One region of the Massilia aerilata genome, then DNA from elsewhere that is predicted to be linked to it. Evidence: predicted binding sites of a transcription regulator. Region 1 holds the regulator's gene; each other region holds the start of a gene.
What was found. The regulator sigma-54, encoded in region 1, starts transcription at its own class of promoters, with help from an activator protein. The targets are predictions, from matches to a motif close to TGGCANGNAANCTGCTTT.

Region 1 (4,208 bases):
TTCGTGCGTTCGGTCACGATGCGCAGGCCGCTGTCCGGGCCGCCCTGGGCGATGCCCATGCCGCCGCCCATCACCACGCCATCCATCAGCGAGATGTAGGGCTTCGGATAAAAATGGATCAGGTGGTTCAGCGCGTATTCTTCGGTAAAGAAGTCTTCCAGCAAGGCACTGCCGCCAACAGGCGTCGCATGGCCGGCCTGGTGGAAAAAGCGGATGTCGCCGCCTGCGCACAGGGCTTTCTCGCTGGTGCTGGTGATGACGACCGCGGCGACGTTCGCGTCTTCGCGCCAGGCCAGCAGGGTCTCCGTCAGTGCGCGCACCATCTCCAGCGACAGCGAGTTCAGGGCCTTGGGGCGGTCCAGGGTGATGATGCCGGTGCCGTTGGCAAGCCGGGTCTGCACGTGTTCGCTCATGTTCTTTTATTTATGAAAGGGAAAGCAGTATTGTAGCGCGGCCAAAAAAACGAAAAGGGCGCCAGATGCGCCCTTCGTCTTGCCTATGCTGCGCCAGCGGAACGATCACGCTGCAGCGGCAGCTTCTCCTCCCTCAAGGTCTTCGTTGGCCATGCGTTTTAGTGCTGTGTGACTATGATCCTGCAGCATCTGCTTGTACTTCTGGACCTGGCGGTCGAGACGGTCCATCAGCATGTCGATCGCCGCGTAGAGGTCATGTGCGGCGCTGGCGACGTGAACGATCTTCCCAGCAACACGCAAGTTGATCTCGGCCTTCTGGCGTTTTTCTTTCTCGGTGAGATTGTCTATGCAGAGGATGACGTGGGAGTCGATCACTTGATCGAAATGGCGGGTGATGCGTTCGAGCTTGTTCTGTACGTATTCACGGATTGCTGGGGTTACATCGAGATGATGTCCGCTGATAGTGAGATTCATACACACTCCTTTGAAGATGCGCTGTCAGGTAACCAGTATCTGGGTGCCCTGCAGCTTATTACAAGGATTTGCGGAGGCTGACGGGCGGGATCTTCAGCGCCTCACGGTATTTCGCGACCGTGCGGCGTGCGATAACCATTCCCTGTTCCCCTAGCATCTCCGCGATCTTGCTGTCGGATAAAGGGTTCTTGGGGTCTTCTGCTCCTGTGAGTTGCACGATGAGAGCCCGGATCGCCGTCGAGGATGCTTCACCGCCTGCCTCGGTCGCGACGTGACTTCCGAAAAAGTACTTCAACTCAAACATGCCGTGCGGCGTCAGCATATATTTCTGAGTTGTGACGCGAGAAATTGTGCTCTCGTGTAGACCTAGTGTATCAGCTATCTCACGTAAAACAAGGGGCCGCATGGCAACTGCGCCGTGCGAGAAAAAGTTCCGCTGGCGCTCGACGATAGCTTGCGCCACGCGCAGGATCGTGTCGAAGCGCTGGCGCATGTTCTTGATGAGCCACTTGGCTTCCTGCAACTGTGCATTCAGCTGCGATTCCGATTTCCCCTGTTTCAGCAAGGCGGCGTAGATGCTGTTCACGCGCAGGCGCGGCATCACTTCCGGATTCAGCTGCACGCTCCAGCCGTCCTTCGCGCGGCGCACGATCACGTCCGGCACCACGAAGTCGGAGACGTCGGAGGCGAAGGCCGCACCCGGATGCGGATTGCACTGGCGGATCACGGCCTGGGCTTCGCGCAGGTCTTCGTCGTCGCAGTCGAGGGCCTTCTTCAGCTTGTTGAATTCGCGCTGCGCAAACCAGGTCAGGTAGCGTTCGACGATGACCAGCGCCATGCGCCGCGTCACCATCGCCACGCCGGGCATGCGCCGGATCTGCAGGGCCAGGCATTCGGCGGCGCTGCGCGCGCCCACGCCCGGCGGGTCCATGCTCTGCACCAGCGACAGCGCGGTGCGCAGTTCCTCGAATTCGATCTCGAGTTCGGCCGGCAGGCGCGCGTGGATGTCGTCCAGCGATTCGTCCAGGTAGCCGTTGTCGTCGAGCGAGTCGACCACGATCTCGACCAGCGCGCAGTCGCGCGGCGAGAGGCAGGTCAGGCGCACCTGTTCCATCAGGTGCTCGCGCAGCGAGATGGGGCTGGCTTCCAGCTGCGGGCGGCCGTCCTCTTCCTCGCCGCCGCTGCCGCTGCCGGAATGGCCCGACTCGCCCCACTCCATCTCGTGCTCGGCGCCGCCGGCTTCGCCGCTGTCGCCGCCTTCGGCTTCGCTGCCGCCGCTGCCGCCGTTCTCCTCGCCCTGGCCGGACGCGGGGGGCGCATCGGGCGTGGTGTTGGTCGAGGAACCGTTGTTGATGGCGCCGTCCGCCAGCAGGCGCACGGAGCGGTCGAGCGGATCGTCGAGGCGTTCGAGCAGCGGATTCTCACCCAGGACTTGTTCGATCTCCTGGTGGAGTTCGAGCGTGGACAGCTGCAGCAGGCGGATCGACTGCTGGAGTTGCGGCGTCAGCGCAAGGTGCTGTGAGGTCTTGAGTTGCAGCGTCTGTTTCATGACTACATCCTGAAGTGTTCACCCAGGTAGACACGGCGGACGGATTCATTCGCGATGATGTCGTCGGGCCGGCCCGAGGCCAGCACCGCGCCCTGGTTGATGATGTAGGCACGGTCGCAGATGCCGAGCGTCTCGCGCACGTTGTGGTCGGTGATCAGCACGCCGATGCCGCGCTCTTTCAGGAAACGCACGATACGTTGGATCTCGATCACGGCAATTGGATCCACGCCGGCGAAAGGTTCGTCCAGCAGCACGAAGCGCGGGTCGGTGGCCAGTGCGCGCGCGATCTCCACGCGGCGCCGCTCGCCGCCCGACAGCGACAGCGCCGGGTTCTCGCGCAGCTTCTCGATCTGCAATTCGGCCAGCAGCTCGTCCAGGCGTTCCTGGATGCGCGCCTTGCTCAGCGGCTTGCCGTTCTCGCGCTGCAGTTCCAGCACCGCGCGGATGTTCTCTTCCACCGTCAGCTTGCGGAACACCGAGGCTTCCTGCGGCAGGTAGGACAGGCCCAGCATGGCGCGGCGGTGGATCGGCAGGCTCGTGATGTCGGTGCCGTTGATGACGATGGCGCCGGCATCGGCCGGCACCAGGCCCACGATCATGTAGAACGAGGTGGTCTTGCCGGCGCCGTTCGGGCCCAGCAGTCCCACCACCTCGCCGCAGGCGACCTGCAGCGAAACGTCGCGCACCACCAGGCGCTTGCCGTAGCTTTTCTGCAGCCCCTTGGCGACCAGGGTGCTGCCGCCGCTTGCGACGGCGGTCGGGGTGGCGTCTGCGTGTACTTCCATCATTGCTTTCCTGCTTCCGGTGGCGCCGCCGGCGTAGGGCGGCGCGTGTAAAAAGTGACGCTGACGCGGTCCTTGCCGGGCTTGTCGGCGCCGCTCACGTCATTCATGTTCAACAGGACTTCCTTGCGGGCGTCGTAGGAAATGAACGGGCCGCTCATCTCCCTGGTCACGGTACGGCCGTCGAGCTGCCTGATCGTGGCATGCGAGATCAGCTTGACGATGTCGGTGCGCTCGTCGTATTCCATGCGCTCGCCGTAGCCTTCGTCCCACTCGTCGGCGCCGCCGTCGCGCTTCTGGCGGAACGACGCGGCCTTGCCGTTCGCCCCGAACAGGACCACGGAGCGGTAACCCTCCGGCGTTTCCCTGATCTCGGCGCGCTCCGCCTTCAGCAGCATGCTGCCGCGGGTGCCGATCACGTTGCCGGTCAGGATCACGGTCTGGGTGGCCTGGTCGATCGTCGCCTTGTTGCCTTCGACATTGAAGGGCTTGAGCGCATCCGCCCGCTCGGCCTGCGCGAGCGGCATCAGCAACAGCGCAAGGGCAGCGGCGAGTGCGCGCTTCATTTACTGCTTCCCTGCCGGCGCGGTGCGGCGCGGCGCGATGATGATGGTGCTGCGGCCGCCGCCCGCCTTGCTCTCGCCGCTGGCGTCGTTGAAGACGTTGGCCTGCTCGGTGCGGTTGTCGTAGGAGATGAAGGGACCGTTCACCTCGCTCGTCATGCGCTTGCCTTCCAGCTGCTTGACGACGGCATTGGCGAACAGCTTGACCACTTCGGTGCGCTCGTCGTATTCGATGCGCTGGGCCTGGCCTTCGGTCCACAGGTCGGGGCCGCCGTCGCGCTTCTGGCGGAAGCTGGCGGTCTTGCCCGGCGCGGCGGTCAGCGTCAGCAGCATGTAGCCCTCCGGCGTTTCCTTCAGCACGGCCTTGTCCGACTTGATCAGCAGGGTGCCGCGGGTCAGCACCACGTTACCGGTCAGGATGCGGGTC
Region 2 (4,208 bases), on a different contig from region 1:
CTGGCGCTCCGGGTCGACAGCCAGCGCTTTCAGCTCGGCCGCATGGCGGACCTTGCGGCCGTCCGGCATGCGCAGGCAGATCGCGCCGACCAGCCGCGCATCGCACTGCGCGCCGTCGAAGGCGCCGAACATGGTGTCGCCCGCCGTCGCCAGGCGCTTCTCGGCCCAGGACAAGGGCTGCCGCAAGGCGTCTTCGTAGTCCGACTGGAAGGCGAGCGGGAAGGCGCGCAGGGCGGCCAGGCGCAAGGCGCGGTAGGCGGCTGCGTCGGTGGGGGTGAGTTGGCGGATGGTCAGGTTCATCGTTATCCCGTCGTCCCCGCGAAGGCGGGGATCCAAGTTCTGCATTAGTTACCTAACACCCAGCCAACTTGGGTCCCCGCCTGCGCGGGGACGACGACAGTGGTCTATTTACTTACGCTCGGCCAGCGGCACGAACGTCAGGTCTTCCGGACCGACATAGTTGGCGCTCGGACGGATGATCTTGTTGTCGATGCGCTGCTCGATGATGTGCGCCGACCAGCCCGAGGTGCGCGCGATCACGAACAGCGGGGTGAACATCGCGGTCGGCACGCCCATCATGTGGTACGAAACCGCCGAGAACCAGTCCAGGTTCGGGAACATCTTCTTCACTTCCCACATCACCGATTCCAGGCGCTCGGCGATGTCGAACATCTTCATCGAACCGGCATCCGCGGACAGCTTGCGCGCGACTTCCTTGATCACCTTGTTGCGCGGGTCCGAGATCGTGTACACCGGGTGGCCGAAGCCGATCACGACTTCCTTGTTGGCGACGCGGTTGCGGATGTCGGCTTCGGCTTCGTCCGCGTTTTCATAACGCTTCTGGATCTCGAAGGCGACTTCGTTGGCGCCGCCGTGCTTCGGACCGCGCAGCGCGCCGATCGCGCCGGTGATGGCCGAATAGATGTCGGAGCCGGTGCCGGCGATGACGCGGCCGGTGAAGGTCGAGGCGTTGAACTCGTGCTCGGCGTACAGGATCAGCGAGGTGTGCATCGCCTTGACCCAGTCGTCGGAGGGCTTGAAGCCGTGCAGCAGGTGCAGGAAGTGGCCGCCGATCGAATCGTCGTCGGTTTCCACTTCGATGCGCTTGCCGTTGTGGCTGAAGTGGTACCAGTACAGCAGCATCGAACCCAGCGACGCCATCAGGCGGTCGGCGATGTCGCGCGCGCCCGGGATGTTGTGGTCGTCCTTCTCCGGCAGCGTGCAACCCAGCACCGAGACGCCGGTGCGCATCACGTCCATCGGGTGCGAGGCGGCCGGCAGCGCTTCGAGGGCGCCCTTCACCGCCTGCGGCAGGCCGCGCAGCATCTTGAGCTTGGCCTTGTAGCCTTTCAGTTCGGCGGCGTTCGGCAGCTTGCCGTGCACCAGAAGATAGGCGATCTCTTCGAATTCGGAAGTGTCGGCCACGTCCAGGATGTCGTAGCCGCGGTAGTGCAGGTCGTTGCCGGAACGGCCCACCGAGCACAGCGCGGTGTTACCTGCGGCGACGCCGGACAGGGCGACGGATTTCTTCGGCTTGAAGGTCGGGGTGTCGGTCTGGGTGGTCTGATCGGTCATCTCGAAAGTCTCCGTAATAAGATTATTTGGTTTTGTTCTGGGCAAACAGGGCATCCAGCTTCTGCTCGAAGCTATGGTAATCGATGCGGTCGTAGAGTTCGGCGCGGGTCTGCATGCTGTCTACCACGTTCTTCTGCGTGCCTTCGCGGCGGATGGTTTCGTACACGTTCTCGGCCGCCTTGTTCATGGCGCGGAAGGCCGACAGCGGGTAGAGCACGATGTCGACGTCGGCGCCGGCCAGTTCGTCCACCGTGAACAGCGGGGTCGAACCGAATTCGGTGATGTTGGCCAGGATCGGCACCTTGACCGCTTTCTTGAACTGGGCGTACATCTCGAGGCTGGTGATCGCTTCCGGGAAGATCATGTCGGCGCCGGCTTCGACGCAGGCGACGGCGCGTTCGATGGCCTTGTCCAGGCCTTCGACGGCCAGCGCGTCGGTGCGCGCCATGATCACGAAGTCGTCATCGGTGCGGGCGTCGGCGGCGGCCTTCACGCGGTCGACCATCTCGCCCTGGCTGACGATCTCCTTGCCCGGACGGTGGCCGCAGCGCTTGGCGCCGACCTGGTCTTCGATGTGGCAGGCGCCGGCGCCGGCCTTGATCAGCGAGCGCACGGTGCGGGCGACGTTGAAGGCCGATGAGCCGAAGCCGGTGTCGATGTCGACCAGCAGCGGCAGGTCGCAGACGTCGGTGATGCGGCGCACGTCGATCAGCACGTCTTCCAGGCCCGAGATGCCGAGGTCCGGCAGGCCCAGCGAACCCGCGGCCACGCCGCCGCCCGACAGGTAGATCGCACGGTAGCCGGCGCGCTTGGCCAGCAGGGCGTGGTTGGCGTTGATCGCGCCGATCACCTGCAGCGGGTGTTCTTCCTGCACGGCCAGGCGGAATTTGGCGCCTGCGGAGAGTTGGCTCATGGTGCTGTCCTTTCGTTTGATTCATTGAGCGGAGTATGGGCATATCAATGCAAACGCCGTGCCAGCTCTTGCGCCGCCCCGCCCTGGCCTGTTTTCAAGGACTTGGGCCCGTCAAGAGCCCTTCTTGGCGTTTCACATTGCAACATCGTTTCACAGTGAAACGCTCCGTGTTCAACACAGCTGTTCCGCTGGTACAGCCGGGTTCGCAAGCGTAGAATCCCTTGCGCAGTTCTCTTTTGACAACAACAACCACCAAGAGGATCCATGGGAGACATTCACAAGGCCAGCCTGCTGGCGACCCTGGTTGCGGCCTGCTTCGGCGCCCAGGCCGCCGACGTCGATGCCAACACCATCAACCGCATCGCCGACGAGGGCTATAACCGCGGCCAGGTCGTGAGCCTTGCCGCCCACCTGAGCGACCGCATCGGCGGCCGCATGACCAACTCGCCGGCCATGCGCCAGGCGGAAAAATGGACCCAGCAGATGTTCAGCACCTGGGGCCTGCAGAACGTCCACCTCGAAGGCTACGACTTCGGCCGCGGCTGGTGGATCGAGTCGGCGTCGGTGCGCATGACGGCGCCGCGCCCGCTGGCCCTGAGCGCGATTCCCGTCGCGTGGACGCCGCCGACCAAAGGGACCGTCAGCGCGCCGATCGCGGTCGCGCCGATCCGCCATGTGCGCGACCTGGCCCAGTACAAGGGCAAGCTGCGCGGCAAGATCGTGCTGGTGAGTTATCCGGACGCGCCGAAGGACGACACCGCCGCCACCTTCAAGCGCTTCGACGAGGCCGAACTGGGCAAGCTGTCGACCTACGACCAGCCGCACTACGATCCGGACGGTTCCTTCGATATGTATAAAAAATACTTCGAGCAGGCGCGCGAGATCGACCGCTTCATGGCGGCCGAAGGCGCGCTGGCGCTGGTCAAGATGTCCTACCGCGGCGGCGGCCTGGTGCAGGGCGAGGGCTATTTCCACCGCAAGGGCGAGACCGTGTCGCTGCCAGAAATCGAGATGGCCGCCGAAGACTACCGCCGCCTGGCGCGCCTGGCCAAGGTCGGCGAGGTGGAACTCGAGATGAACAACAATGTGCATTTCGACGACCGCGACATGAACGCCTACAACGTGCTGGCCGAGATCCCGGGCAGCGACCCGCAGGCCGGCTACGTGATGGCCGGCGCCCACCTCGACAGCTGGGTGGCCGGCGACGGCGCCGCCGACAACGGCGCCGGTTCGGTGGTGGTGATGGAAGCGGCGCGCATCCTCGCGCAACTCGGCGTGAAGCCCAAGCGCACGATCCGCTTTGCGCTGTGGAGCGGCGAGGAACAGGGCCTGCTCGGTTCCCTGGCCTACATCCAGAAGCACATCGCCACCCGCCCGCGCCCGAGCGACGCCGCGCATGCGAAGCTGCCCGAGTTCATGTGGGAGACCTACCCGATCACGCCCCTGCCCGGCTACAACGAGATGGCGGCCTACTTCAACCTCGACAACGGCTCGGGCAAGATCCGCGGCATCTACGCCGAGGGCAACTTCGCGGCGATGCCGGTGCTGCGCAGCTGGCTCGCGCCCTTCTCCAGCCTGGGCGCCGACAAGGTCGTGGCCAAGAAGACCGGCGGCACCGATCACGAGATCATGGCCGGCATGGGCCTGCCCGCCTTCCAGTTCATCCAGGACCCGCTGGACTATGGCTCGCGCGTGCACCACTCGAACCTCGACACCTTCG
Region 3 (4,208 bases), on a different contig from region 1:
TTACCGCGGTGTTCCTGAAACGCCGCATCGGCGCCGCCCAATGGCTGGCGCTGGGCCTGTCCTACTGCGGCATCGTGCTGGTGTTCGTGCACGACCTGGGCGCGGGCGCCGGCAGCATCGTGACCGGTTCCCTGCTCGTGCTGGGCTCGGCGGTGGCCTACGCGGCCTACCTGCTCGGCACCGGCGAGATGGTCCGGCGCATCGGCTCGCTGCGCCTGGTCGCCTACGCGATGTGCGTCTCGAGCGCGGCCTGCATCGCCCAGTTCTTCATCCTGCGCCCGGCCAGCCTGCTGGTGCAGCCGCTGCAGGTCTACGGCCTCTCGCTCGTGAACGGGATATTCTGTACCATCTTCCCGGTCTTCATGACCATGATTGCGGTGCAGCGCATCGGCGCCCCGGTCGCCTCGCAGGCCGGCATGATCGGCCCGGTGTCCACGTTGTTCCTGGGCTGGGCCATCCTCGGGGAGCCGATCACCGCCGTGCAGCTGGGCGGGACCGGGCTGGTGCTGGCGGGGATCTATCTGCTGTCGCTGAAAAAAACTTAAGGGAAAAAAATGAAACCACGCATTGCCCTGATTGCGCACGACAAGAAAAAAGACGACATGATCGCGCTCGCCCTTGAATACCGCGACTTCCTGGCCGGCTGCACACTCACCGCCACCGGCACCACCGGCGGCCGCCTGATCAACGAACTCGGCCTCGAGGTCACGCGCATGCATTCGGGCCCGCTGGGCGGCGACCTGCAGATCGGCGCCCATCTCGTCAACGGCGAAATCGACTGCGTGATCTTCCTGCGCGACCCGATGACGCCGCAGCCGCACGAACCCGATATCAACGCCCTGGTGCGCGCCTGCGACGTGCACAACATTCCCTGCGCGACCAATGTGGCGAGCGCGCGCCTGGTGCTGACCCGATTGAGCGAAATAGCCTGACAAGGAGAACCGAAGATGGCAAAAGCAATCCGTTATGCGCGCACCGGCGGTCCCGAGGTGCTGGAATATGTCGAGGTCGAGGTCGGCGAGCCCGGACCGGGCGAGGCGCGCGTGCGCAACCATGCGATCGGCCTGAACTTCATCGACGTCTATTTCCGCAACGGCCTGTATCCGGCGCCGCTGCCGGGCGGCCTGGGGCATGAAGCGGCCGGCGTTGTCGAGGCGGTGGGCGAGGGCGTGCTGCACGTGAAACCGGGCGACCGCGTGGCCTATGCGGCGCGCCCGAACGGCGCCTACAGCGAGCTGCGCGTGATGCCGGCCGATATCCTCGTCAAGCTGCCCGACACCATCGACTTCGAGACCGGGGCCGCGATGATGCTGCAGGGCCTGACGGTGCAATACCTGTTCCGCCAGACCTATCCGCTGAAGGCAGGCGACACCATCCTGTTCCACGCGGCGGCCGGCGGCGTCGGCCTGATCGCCTGCCAGTGGGCGCGCGCGATGGGCGTGAACCTGATCGGTACGGTGGGGTCAAACGAGAAAGCGGCGCTGGCGAAGCGCCACGGCGCCGCCCACGTCATCAACTACAACACCGAGGATGTGGTGCAGCGCGTGCTCGAGATCACGCATGGCGCGAAGGTGCCGGTGGTCTACGATTCGGTGGGCAAGGACACGTTCATCCGCTCGCTCGACTGCCTGGCGCCGCGTGGCCTGATGGTCAGCTTCGGCAACTCGTCCGGCGCGGTGCCGCCCTTCGCGCTGAGCGAACTGGTCTCGCGCGGCTCGCTGTACATCACGCGCCCCACGCTGGCGACCTATGCGGCGAAGCGCGAAGACCTGGAAGCGATGGCGGCCGACCTGTTCCAGATGGTCTCCAGCGGCCAGGTCAAGATCGAGATCCACCAGCGCTTCCCGCTGGCGGATGCGGCGCAAGCCCACAGCGCGCTGGAATCGCGGCGCACCACCGGTAAAACCATCCTTCTGCCATGCGTACCATGAGAGAGTTCAGCGACGATAACGATCCGGCCGGCGATCCGGCGCCCACCCGGCAAGGCGACAGCCCGCGCTTCGGGCGCCTGCTGGTGGTGCTGGCCCTGGCCATTCTGCTGATCGTGGCGATCACCCTGCTGTCGGAAACCTATCTGGCATGAGGCAAGCGGATTGTCGAAAATCTTTACAGTTTCCCCCCGCGCCGCGATTTGCTCGCACGTAAATATTTGAATTTATTCAAGTATTTCTTCCCGGCACGTATTGTGCTTCGGTAAGCGCGTCCGACCAACAGGGAGAAAACCATGAAACTGACGAAAAACCTGCTCGCTGCCGCGATCCTGGCCGGCGCCGCTGCCTCGGCTTTCGCCACCCCGATCTACGTGGGGTCCTGGGACCTTTACAGCGGCGCCGAGTGGGGTACCGTTCCGCCGACCTACACCGCCCAGGAAGCCGCCGCGGTCCTGTTTGGCGGCCGCGCCAGCGACTACCTGATCTCGACGCTCGGCGACAATGCCGCGCTGCTCAACGGGATGGGATGGTATGACCGATACGGTGATGGTCCGGCGACGTTCGCGCAGGACTACCGCGTGGATACCGGCGAGCTGGGCAAGTACGACACCTGGGGCGACACCTCGGCGATGATCAAGGATAACGCCGGCAACCGCAACCTGATCAACTATGCCTTCCGCGTCGACAGCGCCGACGTACCCGAACCGCTCAGCCTCGGCCTGATGGGCCTGGGCCTGGCCGGCCTGGCCGCCGCGCGCCGCCGCCGCCGCCGCAAGCCTGGCTGAAGCGTTCGCAGCAAACAAAAAAAGCCGGGGCGGCGAACCGACCCCGGCTTTGTCTTTTGCGGACCCCGATCAGCTTTTCCGCGGCTCCTGCTTCAACTCGATCACCCGCGCGCCGCCGTTCGGCCCCGGGAAACCTTCGAAGGCGCTCTGCACCAGCGCCGGCATCACCGCCGGGGTCGACATGGTCTTGCTCACATTGCGCACCGTGACGTCGAACAGGCGCTTGCTGTCGGCCACCGAGGTGATCGCGATCTGCACCTGGCGGTGGTAGCGGTGTTCTTCCTCGACCTCGTAGCGCGGGCCCGGCCCCCAGAACGGATCGTAGAAGGGGCTGTAAAAGCCGCCCCAGTAGCGCCGGCGGAAACCGCCGAAGCCGAAGCGCGCCGACGACGCATAGAAGGGTGAGTACGAGGGGTACAAGACCTGGGTCGGCACGTCGACCGTGACGAAGCGCACCGCGACCTTCATGGCCGGCGCTTGCGGCGCCTCATGGAAACCGAGGCGTGCGAGCTGGTCGCGCACCAGGTTCTGGTAGTTTTGCAGCTCGAGCGTGTTGTCCTGCGGGGCCGGGGCCTCGAAGGCATAGCTCTTGTCGGCGATCTGCGCCGGCCATTGGTGGAAGGTGGTGACGTCGCTGCGGATCGTGGTCGCGCAGCCGGCCAGCAGCAGGCTCAGCGATGCCGCCGCGGCGATCATAATGCGTTTCATGAGGTGCTCCATCTGGCTATCGTTTCTTCAATCGGCATTCTTCACGGGTACAGCTTACCCTTGCTGTTCAATTTACGGAAATACATTTACGACTGGTTAAGACAGTTACAGTGCGATACATGAAAGCGGCCGCGAAAGATGGAATCGAAGCGTGCCGCCGCTATTGGTAAAATAAGCATTCATTCCACCATCGTTCGCGGACCCCAACCATGCGCACCGATACGCCCCAGACCATCTACCGTAAGGACTACACGGCGCCCACCTACCTGGTCGACACCGTGGAACTCGGCTTCGACCTCGATCCCGCCCGCACCATCGTCGCCAACCGCATGACCATGCGCCGCAATCCGGACAGCATCCGGCGCGACATCGAGCTGGTCGGCGAGGATATCGAGCTGGTGGCGATCCGCCTGAACGGCAAGACCCTGGACCAGAGCGGCTATTCGATCGACGGCAGCGTGCTGCGCATTCCCGATGCGCCGGATACCGTGACTCTGGAAATCGAGACCATCTGCGTTCCTGAGAGCAATACGACCCTCAGCGGCCTCTACGTCTCGAACGGCAATTTCTACACCCAGTGCGAGGCCGAAGGCTTCCGCCGCATCACCTGGTTCCCGGACCGCCCGGACGTGATGGCCAGGTATATGGTGATGCTGCGTGCGGACAAGGCCAGGTTCCCGGTACTGCTCTCGAACGGCAACCTGGTCGAGGAGGGCGAGCTGCCCGGCGGCCGCCACTACGCCAAGTGGGAAGACCCGTTCAAGAAGCCGTCCTACCTGTTCGC
Region 4 (4,208 bases), on a different contig from region 1:
CCTCGACCGCCGCAACGACAGCCGAACTTCTCCATTAAGCACCCGCGGCGTGCGCGCCGCCGCCTGTCTGTCGCTGGCTTGCGCCGCATGGCCGGCCGCCGCCCAGACCAGCGGCAACCTGGGCCTGGTGTCCGAGTACGCGGTGCGCGGCATTTCACTGGGCGCCCATCCGGCGCTGCAACTGCGGGTCGACCACGATGCGCCCGGCGGCTGGTATTTGGGCGGCTTCGTGTCGCCGGCCACCCTCGGCGACGGCAGCCAGACCGAGTTGATCGCGTACGGCGGCCGCGCCGGGCGGCTGCCTTCGGGTCTCAGCTGGGACGCCGGCATCAGCCGCGCCAGCTTCTCGCGCGACCACGAGTACGACTACGACGAAGTCCACGCCGGCCTGGCGCTGGACCGCGCCAGCGCGCGCCTGTTCCTCTCTCCCGCCTACTACGGCGCGGCCCCCAGCGCCTACCTCGACCTGAATGCCTTCCACCCGCTCGGCGAGCGCCTCAGGCTGACCTTCCACGCGGGCCTGATGCACCGCTTCGGCAGCGATCCGGATACCCACGCCGACCTGCGCGTGGGGCTGGCCGCCACGCTGGGCGATCTCACCCTGCAACTGGGCTGGCAGACGCTCCTGCGCCAGGCGGGCAGCGGGGCGCCGCGCGCACGCGCGCTCACAGGCAGCGCCGGTATCCGCTTCTGAGTTATTGAACCTTGCAGGGCCGGGACGGCATTAACGAGATGCCCTTCCACCTGACAGGAGTCATCATGAGCACCCAATTCAAAGCGGCCGCCTGCCTCAAGGCCGGCCTGTTCGGCGCCGCCCTGGCCGCCGCCCTCGCCGCCTGCGGTGGCGGCGGCAACGACAACATGCCGGCGGCAATGACGCCGCCCGCGGTCACGCCCACCATCGCCAGCGCCTTCGCCACCCGCAGCCTGGTGGCGGACAGCGGCGCCGGCGCCGAGCACACGGATCCCAAGCTGGTCAACGCCTGGGGCATCGCCTTCAACCCGGCCGGCTTCGTCTGGGTGGCGAACAATGGCAGCGCCACCTCGACCCTGTACGACGGCAACGGCGTGCCGCAGACCCTGGTGGTCGCGATCCCGCCGGGCAGCGCCGGCACATCGAATCCGACCGGGATCGTCTTCAACAGCGGCGCCACCTTCCAGGTCAGCCAGAACGGCGTCAGCGGCGGCAGCGCCTTCATCTTCGCCAGCGAGAACGGCACGCTGTCCGGCTGGTCGCCGGCGGTCAACCGCACCAATGCCATCGTCGCCGTCGATACCGGCGCCAGCGGCGCGGTCTACAAGGGCCTCGCCACCGCCAGCTACCTGGGCGCGAGCTATCTTTACGCGGCCGATTTCCGCAACGGCCGCGTCGACGTCTACGACAGCACCTGGAAGCCGGTCACGCTCCCCGGCGGCAGCTTCAGCGATCCCAGCCTGCCGACCGGCTATGCGCCTTTCGGCATCCAGGCCATCGGCGGGCGCATCTACGTCGCCTATGCGCAGCGCGCGGCAGGCGGCAGCGAGGAGACCAAGGGCGCGGGCCTGGGCATCGTCGACGTGTTCGATGCCGGCGGCGCCCTGGTGAAGCGCTTGATCGGCAATGGCGGCGCCCTGAACGCGCCCTGGGGCCTGGCGATGGCGCCGGCCAACTTCGGCGGCGCCAGCAACATGCTGCTGGTGGCGAACTTCGGCGACGGCAAGATCAATGCCTTCAATGCCGACACCGGCGCCTTCGCCGGCGCCCTGTCGCGCAGCGGCGGCGCGCCCATCGTCATCGACGGCCTGTGGGGCATCGCCTTCGGCCCCGGCGTGAACAGCCAGCCCACCAATACCCTGTTCTACACCGCCGGCCCCGGCGACGAAGCGCACGGCGCCTACGGCCGCATCGACCTGCAATAGCCCATTTTGGCGCACGCGCGCACCGCGGCGGTGCGCGCGCACCCGGGCGGGGCGTTTGCCCCCGCCTGCGCGGCGGCAGTGCATCCCGGCGTCCCTCTTTCACCAAATTGGAACGCTTATTGCTATCAAGAAGTGCTCTGGCAAGCGAACTGCACTTTTTTGGAAACCATGCATGGATGCCTATAAAACCGGGGCCGACGCGCTCTTCATCCTGCTCGGCGGGATCATGATCCTGGCGATGCACGCCGGCTTCGCCTTCCTCGAACTGGGCACGGTGCGCCGCAAGAACCAGGTGAACGCGCTGGTGAAGATCCTGATCGACTTCGCCGTCTCGACCATCGCCTACTTCTTCATCGGCTACGGCATCGCCTATGGCGTGCACTTCTTCGGCAGCACGGACACGCTGACGGCCAAGAATGGCTACGCGCTCGTGAAGTTCTTCTTCCTGCTGACCTTCGCGGCGGCGATCCCGGCCATCATCTCGGGCGGCATCGCCGAGCGCGCCAAATTCCATCCGCAGATGGCCGCCACCTTCGTGCTGGTCGGCTTCATCTACCCCTTCTTCGAGGGGATCGTCTGGAACAAGCGCTTCGGCTTCCAGCACTGGCTGCAGGGCAGCTTCGGCGCGCCCTTCCACGACTTCGCCGGCTCGGTGGTGGTGCATGCGGTGGGCGGCTGGGCCGCGCTGCCGGCGGTGCTGCTGCTGGGCGCGCGGCGCGGGCGCTATGCGAAGGACGGCCGCATCGCCGCCCACCCGCCCTCGAACATCCCGTTCCTGGCGCTGGGCGCCTGGATCCTGACCGTGGGCTGGTTCGGCTTCAACGTCATGAGCGCGCAGACCCTGGACAAGATGAACGGCCTGGTCGCCGTGAACTCGCTGATGGCGCTGACCGGCGGCACCCTCGCCGCTTTCGTCATGGGCCGCAACGATCCCGGCTTCGTCTACAACGGCCCGCTGGCCGGCCTGGTGGCGGTGTGCGCCGGCTCGGACCTGATGCATCCGCTCGGCGCGCTGGTCACCGGCGCGGTGGCCGGCGCCATCTTCGTGTCGCTGTTCACGCTGGCGCAGAACCGCTGGCGCATCGACGACGTGCTGGGCGTGTGGCCGCTGCACGGCCTGTGCGGGGCCTGGGGCGGCATCGCGGCGGGGATATTCGGCAGCCGTGCGCTGGGCGGCCTGGGCGGCGTGTCGCTGGTGTCGCAGCTGTTCGGCACCGTGCTCGGCATCCTGGTGTCGGGGCTGGGCAGCTGGATCGTGTACGGTGTGCTGAAGAAGACGGTGGGCCTGCGCCTCGACGCCGAGCAGGAATTCGACGGCGCCGACCTGTCCATCCACCGCATCGGCGCCACGCCGGAACGCGAGACCAACTTCCTGTAGCCGGCCGCCGCCTCAGTACAGGAACTCGGCGCCGAACATGGTCAGCACCGCGAGCGCCATCACGCCGGTGCACAGCCAGCCGAGCGCGCGCAGGCGGCCCCTGATTTTCAGGGCGCCCATGATCCGGGTGCTGGACGCCACCGCCATCATGATCACCATGACCGGCACCGCGATCACGCCGTTCAGCACCGCGCTCCAGTACAGCGCCTTGATCGGATCGATGGGGACGAAGTTGATGCCGACGCCGGCCAGGGTGGCGACGATGATGATGGCGTAGAACTTGCGCGCCGCCGAGAATGTGCTATCCAGGCTGCTCTTCCAGTGGAAGGTGCCGGCCATCGCATAGGCCGCCGAGCCGGCCAGCACCGGAATCGCCAGCAGCCCGGTGCCGACGATGCCCGCCGCGAACAGGACGAAGGCCAGTTCGCCGGCCACCGGCTTCAGCGCCGACGCCGCCTGCGCCGAGGACTGCAGGTCGACCGCGCCATGCGCATGCAGGGTCGTCGCCGTGGTCAGCATGATGAAGAAAGCGACCAGGTTCGAGACCGCCATGCCGACCAGGGTGTCGAAGCGGATCCGCCGGAACTGGGACTTGACCTGTTCCGGCGCGCGCCGCAGCGGCTGGGCGTCGGCGTCCGCGCGCAACTCCTCGACTTCCTGGGCGGCCTGCCAGAAGAACAGGTAGGGACTGATGGTGGTGCCGAACACGGCGACGATCGTGGTCAGGTATTCCTTGTGCCAGGCCGGCTGCGGCCAGACCGTCGAGCGCAGCACCTCGGCCCAGGGCACGCGCACCACGAACACGGTGGCGACATAGGCCAGCAGCACCAGGGTCAGCCACTTCAGCAGGTTGACATAGCGCTGGTAGGGGATGAACACCTGCAGCAGCACCGACAGCAGGCCGAAACCGACCGCATACCACTGCGCCTTG

Region 2: prpB (methylisocitrate lyase) is a predicted target of sigma-54. The motif match lies at 2,535-2,552, and genes of this name have one in related genera.
Region 3: ACFPO9_RS14270 (PEP-CTERM sorting domain-containing protein) is a predicted target of sigma-54. The motif match lies at 2,175-2,192, and genes of this name have one in related genera.
Region 4: ACFPO9_RS20495 (ammonium transporter) is a predicted target of sigma-54. The motif match lies at 2,008-2,025, and genes of this name have one in related genera.

What each region holds. Positions count from the first base shown of each region.
Region 1 is NZ_JBHSMZ010000010.1:105,957-110,164, reverse strand. It holds gene ACFPO9_RS15065 (enoyl-CoA hydratase/isomerase family protein) at 1-413, opposite strand, end outside; gene hpf (ribosome hibernation-promoting factor, HPF/YfiA family) at 519-887, opposite strand; gene ACFPO9_RS15055 (RNA polymerase factor sigma-54) at 946-2,436, opposite strand; gene lptB (LPS export ABC transporter ATP-binding protein) at 2,439-3,221, opposite strand; gene lptA (lipopolysaccharide transport periplasmic protein LptA) at 3,221-3,784, opposite strand; gene lptA (lipopolysaccharide transport periplasmic protein LptA) at 3,785-4,208, opposite strand, start outside.
Region 2 is NZ_JBHSMZ010000015.1:315,901-320,108, forward strand. It holds gene ACFPO9_RS19080 (GNAT family N-acetyltransferase) at 1-300, opposite strand, end outside; gene prpC (bifunctional 2-methylcitrate synthase/citrate synthase) at 409-1,575, opposite strand; gene prpB (methylisocitrate lyase) at 1,598-2,488, opposite strand; gene ACFPO9_RS19095 (M20/M25/M40 family metallo-hydrolase) at 2,753-4,208, shown strand, end outside.
Region 3 is NZ_JBHSMZ010000009.1:108,137-112,344, reverse strand. It holds gene ACFPO9_RS14290 (DMT family transporter) at 1-545, shown strand, start outside; gene ACFPO9_RS14285 (methylglyoxal synthase) at 555-932, shown strand; gene ACFPO9_RS14280 (quinone oxidoreductase family protein) at 948-1,931, shown strand; gene ACFPO9_RS14275 (hypothetical protein) at 1,928-2,083, shown strand; gene ACFPO9_RS14270 (PEP-CTERM sorting domain-containing protein) at 2,225-2,716, shown strand; gene ACFPO9_RS14265 (DUF4136 domain-containing protein) at 2,786-3,424, opposite strand; gene pepN (aminopeptidase N) at 3,634-4,208, shown strand, end outside.
Region 4 is NZ_JBHSMZ010000016.1:233,953-238,160, forward strand. It holds gene ACFPO9_RS20480 (S8 family peptidase) at 1-38, shown strand, start outside; gene ACFPO9_RS20485 (TorF family putative porin) at 1-694, shown strand, start outside; gene ACFPO9_RS20490 (TIGR03118 family protein) at 760-1,899, shown strand; gene ACFPO9_RS20495 (ammonium transporter) at 2,072-3,277, shown strand; gene ACFPO9_RS20500 (NRAMP family divalent metal transporter) at 3,290-4,208, opposite strand, start outside.